2 regions of the Chelatococcus sp. GCM10030263 genome follow, and region 2 is predicted to be linked to the other one. Evidence: riboswitches for the same ligand, from Rfam matches in the RefSeq annotation. Region 2 holds a riboswitch; the other holds the start of a gene.

Region 1 (4,179 bases), on a different contig from region 2:
AGCGAGATAGTCGCGCCCGCCGAGGCAGCGCAGCAGCACGACGCGCGCATGGTTGATGACGGCCTCGACATAGAGGTCGACGGAGAGCGGATGGCGGAGATGCTTGAGGCTCGCCAGCCGCAAGGTCGGCAGATGCGCCTGCTCCAGCCCGTAAGCGACGGCGAGCGCCGACAGATCCGTGTCGGTGAAGGAGAGCACGACCATCTCGGCCGGCGACTGAGCGAGATCGACCGGCGTTTCCGCCTCGTCGAGCCCGACCGTGGTCACCGGCAGGAGATGCATCGCCCTTCCCTCAGCCCGTGATCGCTGTGGTGATCGCCGCGCGGTCGAGGCCCTTCTGGCCGATCACCACGAGGCGGCCGAGGCGCGCTTCGTCCTGGCGCCACGGCCGCTCGAACTGCTGCTGGAAGCGTTCGCCGACACCCTGCACGAGAAGCCGCAAGGGCTTGCCCGCAATCGCAAGGAAGCCTTTGATGCGCAGGATGTCGTGCGTCGCCGCGGCCTCGCGCAGCCGGGCGACAATGGCTTCTGCTGCCCGCTGTTCGGGGATTTCCACGATGAAGCTGTCGAAGTCGTCGTGGTCGTGCTCGCCCGCCGCGTCGTGATGCGAGTGACGGGCGTCGAGATCGCTCTCGGCGGCGGCATGAAGGCCGAGCAGCACCTTGGGGTCGACCACGCCGTCGCGCGTGGTGATGACCTTCACCGCCCGCGGCACCGTCTCGGCGATCTCGGCGCGCACCCGCGCCTCGTCCTCCGGGTCAAGGAGATCGGACTTGTTGAGGATGACGAGATCGGCCGACAGAAGCTGGTCCTCGAACACCTCCTCGAGCGGATTGTCGTGATCGAGCGAAGGGTCGGCAGCCCGCTGTCTGGCGAGTTCCTCGGGATCGTCGGCAAAGCGCCCTGCCGCCGTCGCCGGGCCGTCCACCACGGTGATGACGCCGTCCACGGTGACGCGCGAAGAAATCGCCGGCCAGTTGAACGCCTTCACGAGCGGCTTCGGCAAGGCGAGCCCCGACGTCTCGATCAGGATATGCTCCGGCGGCCGCTCCTTGCCGAGGAGGCCTTCGAGCGCCGGGATGAAATCGTCCGCCACAGTGCAGCAGAGACAGCCGTTGGCGAGCTCGACGATGTTGTCCTCCGGGCAGGCCTCGACGCCGCAGCCCTTCAGGATCTCGCCGTCGATGCCGACGTCGCCGAATTCATTGACGATCACGGCGAGCCGCCGGCCGTCGGCCTGGCCGAGCACATGGCGCAACAGGCTCGTCTTGCCCGCGCCGAGAAAGCCCGTGACGATGGTGCAGGGAATTTTCGCGCTCGCCGCATCGGGACTTGTCATCGCGGTTCATCCATCGGTTTGAAATCGAGCGGCGGCACGCGCGCCACGACGCTCTTGCGGAAGGGCAGCGGGCGCTCGCGCCAGGGTATGATGCCGTCGGCGGTCGCCGCAAACTGGCGCGCGGCCGTGACGATGTCGTCGACATTGCCGTCGGCGTCGAGATCGCCGACGACATAGGTCCATTTGCCGGGCGCAGCGAGCGCCACCGTGCAGGGCCGACGGCAGACGGAGAGGCAGGCGACGGGCGTGACCGTGACCTCCGCGTCGGCTGCTAGACGGTCCGCGAGCCTGGCGGCAAGCCCGGGCCCCGGCTCGTCATAGGCCTTGCCGTCCGCATCCGCTTCGGCGATCGGCCGCCGGCAGGTCACGCAGACATAGAGCGTGACGCCGGGCTGTGCGGCGCTCATGACGCGTGCGGCTTGAACCGCTGCCAGAAGAAGCCGACGGCGACGGCGACGCTCGCCCAGAGCGCGGCATTGACTACGAGCGAAGTGGCCGCGAAGGCGCCGGCGAGTTCGGCCGGCGCGCCGCTCGCATAGACCTCCGGACGCGGTGCCCCGATCACATGCGGCGCGAGCAGCAGCAAGAGGCCGGCGGCCTTGGCCCAGAGCCCTGGCGTGCGGATGAGAAGCCAGAGCGCGGCGGCAGTGGCCACGGCGGTCCCCATCCACCAGATCTGGCGGGCGAGCAGCGGCGCGGCGGCGCTGCCCGGCAATTCCGGCGCGAGCCCCAGCGCCGGCGCGAGCCCGGTGGCGATGAAGGCGGCCGCCGCCCAGGCGAGCGCACGCCTCCCATCGATCGGATCGCCCGAGAGGACGAGGCCGGCCATGAGAATGAGGGCAAAGCCGATCGCCGTCACGACGGTCGCGAGGCTCGTGAAGGCGGTCCGCTCCAGGCCGTCGGTCGGGCTCCAGCCCGCCTCGTCATGGGCGCCTTCGCCATGGGAATGCGCGAGAATGATGGTGGCGCCGGAAAAGCGAAGACCCGCCGCCGGATCGAGCGATGCATGTCCCGCCGGCTTTTCGAAGGCTTCCCCCGCGAGGATCAGCGGAGTCGTGGTGAAATGCTGTAGGACCGCAATCGCAAGTCCCGCAACAAGGCCGGCCGCAAGTGCGACCGCCAGCACGCGATTGAGCATGTCGCGGTCAGTGGCAGGGAAAGCTCAGCGCATGCCGCGTGTCGTGTGCGGCATTGTGGATCGCCTCGGAATGGGCGAAGCCCGTCACGAAGACGAGCGCGACGCCCATCGCGAAGGCAACGAGCGCGATCTTGAGAGCATCGGTCCGCGAACCGGCGCGGGTCTCGGCATAAACTTGCATGATAACCTCCTTGGCCGCCCCACCGGCAGCCGCCCGAGTTGACACAGGCGAAGGCAGGTCTCCTGGCTCACGGTTCGCCGCCTCGTGCCGCCTTCCCGGACCCTCGGATCCAGTGGCATCGTGGCGCGAGACTTACCGCTCACAGTTGCGGGGGCAGCTCCGGCATTGGGTCATCGACCCGCACCGGAATTCCCTTTCAACCTCTCGCGAGGACCTTCGCGGGCTCAGCTAGACGTGGTCTCGCCGCAAAAGTCAATCAGGCCGCATATCCTCGATCAGCCTGTCGCGGTGGAGGAGCGCTGGAAAGACGCGCGTCCACAAAAGCGCGATGAGGATGGTGCCGGCGCCGCCGACGACGACCGCCGGAACGACACCGATGAAGGCCGCGAGCGTCCCCGATTCGAACTCGCCGAGCTGGTTGGAGGCGCCGATGAAAACGGTGTTCACGGCCGCCACGCGCCCGCGCATGGCATCGGGCGTGTCGGCCTGCACCAGCGTCTGGCGCACGAAGACGCTGATCATGTCGGCTGCACCGAGCACGGTGAGCGCGCCGAGCGAGAGGAAGAAATTGGTCGAGAGCCCGAAAACGATAGTGGCAAGGCCGAAGATCATCACGGCCGTGAACATGCGATATCCCGCACGCCGCGCCAGAGGCCTGTAGGCCAGAAGAAGCGCCATGGCGGCTGCGCCGACCGCCGGCGCGCTGCGCAGCAGCCCGAGCCCGACCGGCCCGATACTGAGGATCGTCGCCGCATAGATCGGCAGGAGCGCGGTCGCGCCGCCGAGCAGCACGCCGAAGAGATCGAGCGTCACGGCGCCGAGAATGACCGGCTTGGCGCGAATGAAGGTGAGGCCTGCGATCAGCGTCGCCCAGTCGACCTTCGGCGGCGGGACCTTTTCGGCGCGCAGGCGGACGGCGGCCATGCAGATAGCGGCGCAGGCGAAGAGCAGGCCCGCGCCGGCCAGCGCGACCTCGGAGCCCGCCACATAGAGCAGTCCGCCGATCGCGGGGCCGGTGATCACCGCGACCTGAAAAATGGACGATCCCCAGGCGATCGCCCGGCCGAAGAGCTCCCGCGGCACGAGATTGGGCAGGAAGGCCTGGCTCGCCGGCTGATAGAACGCGCGCGAAACGCCCATGAGGACGACGAGCGCATAGATCGGCCAAATGACCGGCGGCTTCATGAAGGCAAAAGCGGCGAGCCCGAAGGCGATGACCGCATTGAGCCCGTAGCAGGCCAACATGATGAGCCGCCGGTCCACCCGGTCGGCCGCATGGCCCGTGACAAGGACGAGGCTGATGACCGGCAGAAAGGCGGCGAGCCCGACGAGCCCGAGCGCGAGCGCGCTGCCGGTCAGGTCATAGACGAGCCAGCCGACGGCGACATCGGTGATCTGCTGGGCGACGGACCCCGAAAACCGCGAGCCGAGAAACCACGTGAAATCCCGTTGTCTGAAGATGGTCCACGGGGAACTCGGAGAAATCGCCGTCATCGGTCCTGCATCGGCCGTGGGAAGTTA
Region 2 (4,179 bases):
GGCAGTCAACCAGAGGCCGAGCCCGGTGAGCTGCAATGCGGCTCTCCTCCTGTGGTGGGAGGCAGCGAGCCGGAAAAGCCCGCCCGCACAGTTCGTTCGAGGCGTGTTCCGCCATGAGCTCGAGCGGAAACCGGATACCAGCTTGGGAACACCGTGCCGATAGCATGGTTCCCATCACTCTGGTCGAGGATCCGAGACGTCGCGGTGCAACCGCCGAAAGGCAACGCCAATCGTGCTGCCGCAAGTTGATATGGTCGCAGCCACGCCCCTGCCCGCGGGGTTTGCATCGCTCTGTGGTTGCGAGGGGCTGCGATGAGTGCGCCGCTGCAGCACCGCGGCCGCTCCCGTGCGCTCTGGGACTACCTTCAGACGAGCTTCTGGTTCGTGCCGGCGGCGCTGGCGCTGGCCGCTGTCCTGCTCGTGCTGGCGAGCCTGTGGCTCGATGCGCAACTCGCTGCCCGTCCCTCCGACGCGGCGCCCTGGCTCGTCTATGTGAGCACGGCAAACGACGCACGGGACCTGCTCTCGACCCTGTTGTCGTCGATGATCCAGATGACCACCCTGGTCTTCTCCATCACCATGGTCGTGCTCACGCTGGCCGCCAACCAGTTCGGCCCGAGGCTCGTGCGCAACTTCATGGCGAGCCCGCAGACACAAGCTGTGCTCGGCACCTTCGTCATGACGATCGTCTATTGCCTGCTGGTACTGGCCTCGATCGGCCGGCGCGGCGGCGCGGGGCTCCTTCCATTCTCGACCGTCACACTCGCCATTGCTTTGACGGTCGTCAGCGTCGCCTTATTGGTATTCTTCCTCCATACGCTCGCCCGCTCGATCATGTCCGAAACGGTCATCGAGCGCGTCGGCCGCGAACTCGACGGCGTCATCGACGATCTTGCTCCTCTGGCGCCCGACGATCCGGTCGATCCCGCCGATGCCTTGCCCAGAGACTTCGACCGGGAGGCGGTCTTCGTCGGACCGGACAAGGCCGGTTACGTCCAGGCGATCGAGTTCGATCGCCTGGAGGCGGTCGCCCGCCGGGCCGATGTCCTCGTGGGCCTCTACTTCAGAGCGGGCGATTATGTCGTGGAGGGCGGACAGGGAATCGGCATTCATCCGCGCGACCGCGTCGGCGACGATCTCAAGAAGGCGATCAGCGAGTGCATCCTGATCGGGGTTCACCGCACACCCGTCCAGGACCTCGAATTCTCCATCCGGCATCTGGTCGAGATCGCCGTGCGGGCTTTGTCGCCGGGCGTCAACGATCCCTATACCGCCGTGGCGGTGCTCAACCAGCTTTCGGCGTCCCTGTCGCGGATCATGAACCGGGCCCTGCCGCCCGGCCTCTTCGCCGATGAGGACGGCAAGATCCGCATCGTCTGCCCGCGCTCGACTTATGCGAGCCTGCTGAAAGCCGGGTTCAGCCAGATCCGCCAGAACGGCGCGGACAAGCCCCTCGTCGTCATTCACATGCTCGAGGCGCTCGCCCGCATCGCTGAACGTGCGAGACTGCCGGTCCAGCTCGATGCCGTCCGGGAGCAACTCACGAGCGTCAGGGCGGCCGCCGAGCACACGATCACGGACCAGACCGATCGTGAGCAGATAGAGCGCCGTTCCACGGCCGCGGAGGACGCCCTGAAGGCTGCGTGGACGGGGGGCATGAATGCTCCTGCAGGCAAAACAGCCTCCTGACCCGAACGCGAGGATTTCAATATTGCAACGTTATAACATTTCGTCTATGTCATCGCCGCCGACGGAATGTCACGGCTTGACCGGGGCGTGAGGTTCGGCCCACCTTGTCGATGTTCATGGGTCGCCGGAGTGATTCTCCGGCGCTAAGAGGGAATCCGGTGCGGCGGCTCGTCCTTGCGGTCGAACGCCCATGCCGGAGCTGCCCCCGCAACTGTAAGCGGCGAGCCGCTGTCGCGACGTGCCACTGACGCCCGCACCGCCTGAGGTGCCCTGCGTTGGGAAGGCCAGACAGCCGGTTTCGACCCGCGAGCCAGGAGACCTGCCCGTGAGCATCGAACGTGTCCTCGGGCGGGGTGTCCCGGCGGATCGCTTTGCTGTCCTGCACGCCGGCTCCCGGCACGGTCCAGCCATGCGAACCTTCGGCCCAAGCCCCCTTTCAGAGAAAAGGGGTTGTCGGTGTCTGTTCTTCTTTATCCTGCAAGCGTCCTTACACCTGCAAGCGTCGTATTCCGTCCATTCCGGCTCGCGCTGGCGGCGGCCGGGCTTCTTTTCCTCGCGCTCGCACCGCAGCAGAGCCTTGCAGCGCAGCCGACGCATTATCCTCTGACGATCGAGAATTGCGGTGCTCCGATCACCTTCGAAAAGGCGCCGCAGAGGGTCGTCTCCATCGGCCAGAGCAGCACGGAAATCCTCTTTTCGCTCGGCCTCGCCGATCGAATGGTCGGAACCGCCGTCTGGTTCGGGCCTGTCCTGAAGCAGTTCGCAAACGAGAATGCCGGGATCAAGCGCCTGGCCGACAACGATCCGAGCTTCGAGGCCGTCGTGGCTCAAAACCCCGACTTGGTGACGGCCCAGTTCGTGTGGCATGTCGGGCCGAACGGGGTGGTGGGACGACCCGAGCAATTCGCGAAGCTCGGCATCCCGACCTATGTCTCGCCGGCGGATTGCGTGAAGGACAACAGCAAGGGCGGCGACGGCGCGCGCAAGACGCCGTTCACCATGGATCTCGTCTACCAGGAGATCCGCGAGCTGGCGCAAATCTTCGACGTCAGGGAGCGCGGCGAGACGCTCATCGCCGACCTGCGGAAGCGGGAGGCGGATGCGATAGCCTCCGTGGCGGGCGAGAAGGCGAAGGACGTCTCCGTCGTCTTCTGGTTTTCCAGCCCGAATGCGAAGGGTGATGCCTTCGTTGCCGGCCGGAACGGCGTGCCCGCCTCCATGATCGGGAAGCTCGGGGTCCGCAACGTCATCACCACCGACGAGGAATGGCCCCTCACGAGCTGGGAGAGCATCGTCGCCGCCGATCCGACCGTCATCGTGATGGCCGAGATGAACCGCCGCCGTTATCCAGCCGACGACCCTGCCGTGAAGCGCGACTTCCTGATGAACGACCCGGTCGTCAGCAGGCTCGATGCGGTCCGCAACAAGCGGTTCATTCTCATGGATGTCGAGGCGATGCATCCCTCGGTCCGCACGGTCGACGGCATCGAGGCGCTGGCGCGCGGCATCAAGTCGTTCGGGCTTTCCCATTGATCCGCGATCCGGTTCTTGGCCGCGGCTGGGAGTTGCAAGCCGTCTTCGTCCTCGCGGGGCTTGGCCTCCTCGCCGTCGCCATCAGCTTTGCGGTCTCGATCGGCGAGATGGCGATCCCGCTCACCACCACCTTCAAGGCGATAGCCAACAGGCTGGTGGACGCCGGCTTCGGGGTTGGCAGGGTTCAGGAAGGCATCATCTGGGACTACCGGCTGAGCCGTGCTCTCGTCGCCGCCTGCTGCGGCGCCGCGCTCGCCGTTTCCGGCGTGATCCTGCAAGCCTTGCTGCGCAATCCCTTGGCCGAGCCCTACATGCTGGGGATTTCCGCCGGGGCGTCGACCGGCGCGGTCGCCGTCATGATCCTGGGGCTCGGCGCCGGCACGCTATCGCTGTCGGCTGGAGCCTTTGCCGGAGCGATCATCGCTTTCGCTTTCGTCGTCCTGCTCGCCGCCGGAGCGGGCGGTGGGCTCGACCGCACGATTCTGGCCGGCGTCGCCGGCTCGCAACTCTTCAACGCCGCAACCTCCTATATCGTCACCAGTTCCGCCAGCGCCGAGCAGGTGCGCGGCGTGATGTTCTGGCTCCTCGGCAATCTCGGCGGCGTGCGCTGGCCCGATGTCCATCTTGCGGCACCGGTTGCATTCCTCGGCTTCGGCATCTCGCTCCTCCATGCCCGCGCGCTCGATGCCTTCACCTTCGGCGGCGACGCGGCCGCCGCGCTCGGCATCCCCGTCAGGCGGACCCAGCTCGTGCTTTACGGCGCGGCCGCCGCCATGACCGCGACGATGGTGAGCCTCGTCGGTTCCATCGGCTTCGTCGGGCTCGTCATTCCCCATGCGGCCCGGTTCCTGGTCGGGCCCGGCCACGGCCGCCTCCTGCCAGCGGCATTCATGATGGGGGCGGTCTTCATGGTCGTCGCGGATATCATCTCGCGAGTGATCATCCCGCAGCAGATCC

The links. A riboswitch is a leader RNA that binds a small molecule or an ion and turns the genes downstream of it on or off. The one in region 2 is predicted to bind cobalamin.
Region 1: linked by a shared signal. The riboswitch ahead of ACFQU1_RS07500 (CbtB-domain containing protein) and the one ahead of ACFQU1_RS09955 (ABC transporter substrate-binding protein) in region 2 are both predicted to bind cobalamin.

Annotation. Positions count from the first base shown of each region.
Region 1 is NZ_JBHTDB010000003.1:622,840-627,018, forward strand. Features, by position in the region: gene cobN (cobaltochelatase subunit CobN) at 1-282, opposite strand, end outside; gene cobW (cobalamin biosynthesis protein CobW) at 293-1,339, opposite strand; gene ACFQU1_RS07490 (DUF1636 family protein) at 1,336-1,746, opposite strand; gene ACFQU1_RS07495 (CbtA family protein) at 1,743-2,477, opposite strand; gene ACFQU1_RS07500 (CbtB-domain containing protein) at 2,485-2,658, opposite strand; cobalamin riboswitch at 2,693-2,891, opposite strand; gene ACFQU1_RS07505 (MFS transporter) at 2,911-4,152, opposite strand.
Region 2 is NZ_JBHTDB010000004.1:134,308-138,486, reverse strand. Features, by position in the region: gene ACFQU1_RS09965 (sodium:calcium antiporter) at 1-36, opposite strand, end outside; gene ACFQU1_RS09960 (DUF2254 domain-containing protein) at 313-1,689, shown strand; cobalamin riboswitch at 1,791-2,031, shown strand; gene ACFQU1_RS09955 (ABC transporter substrate-binding protein) at 2,218-3,222, shown strand; gene ACFQU1_RS09950 (FecCD family ABC transporter permease) at 3,222-4,179, shown strand, end outside.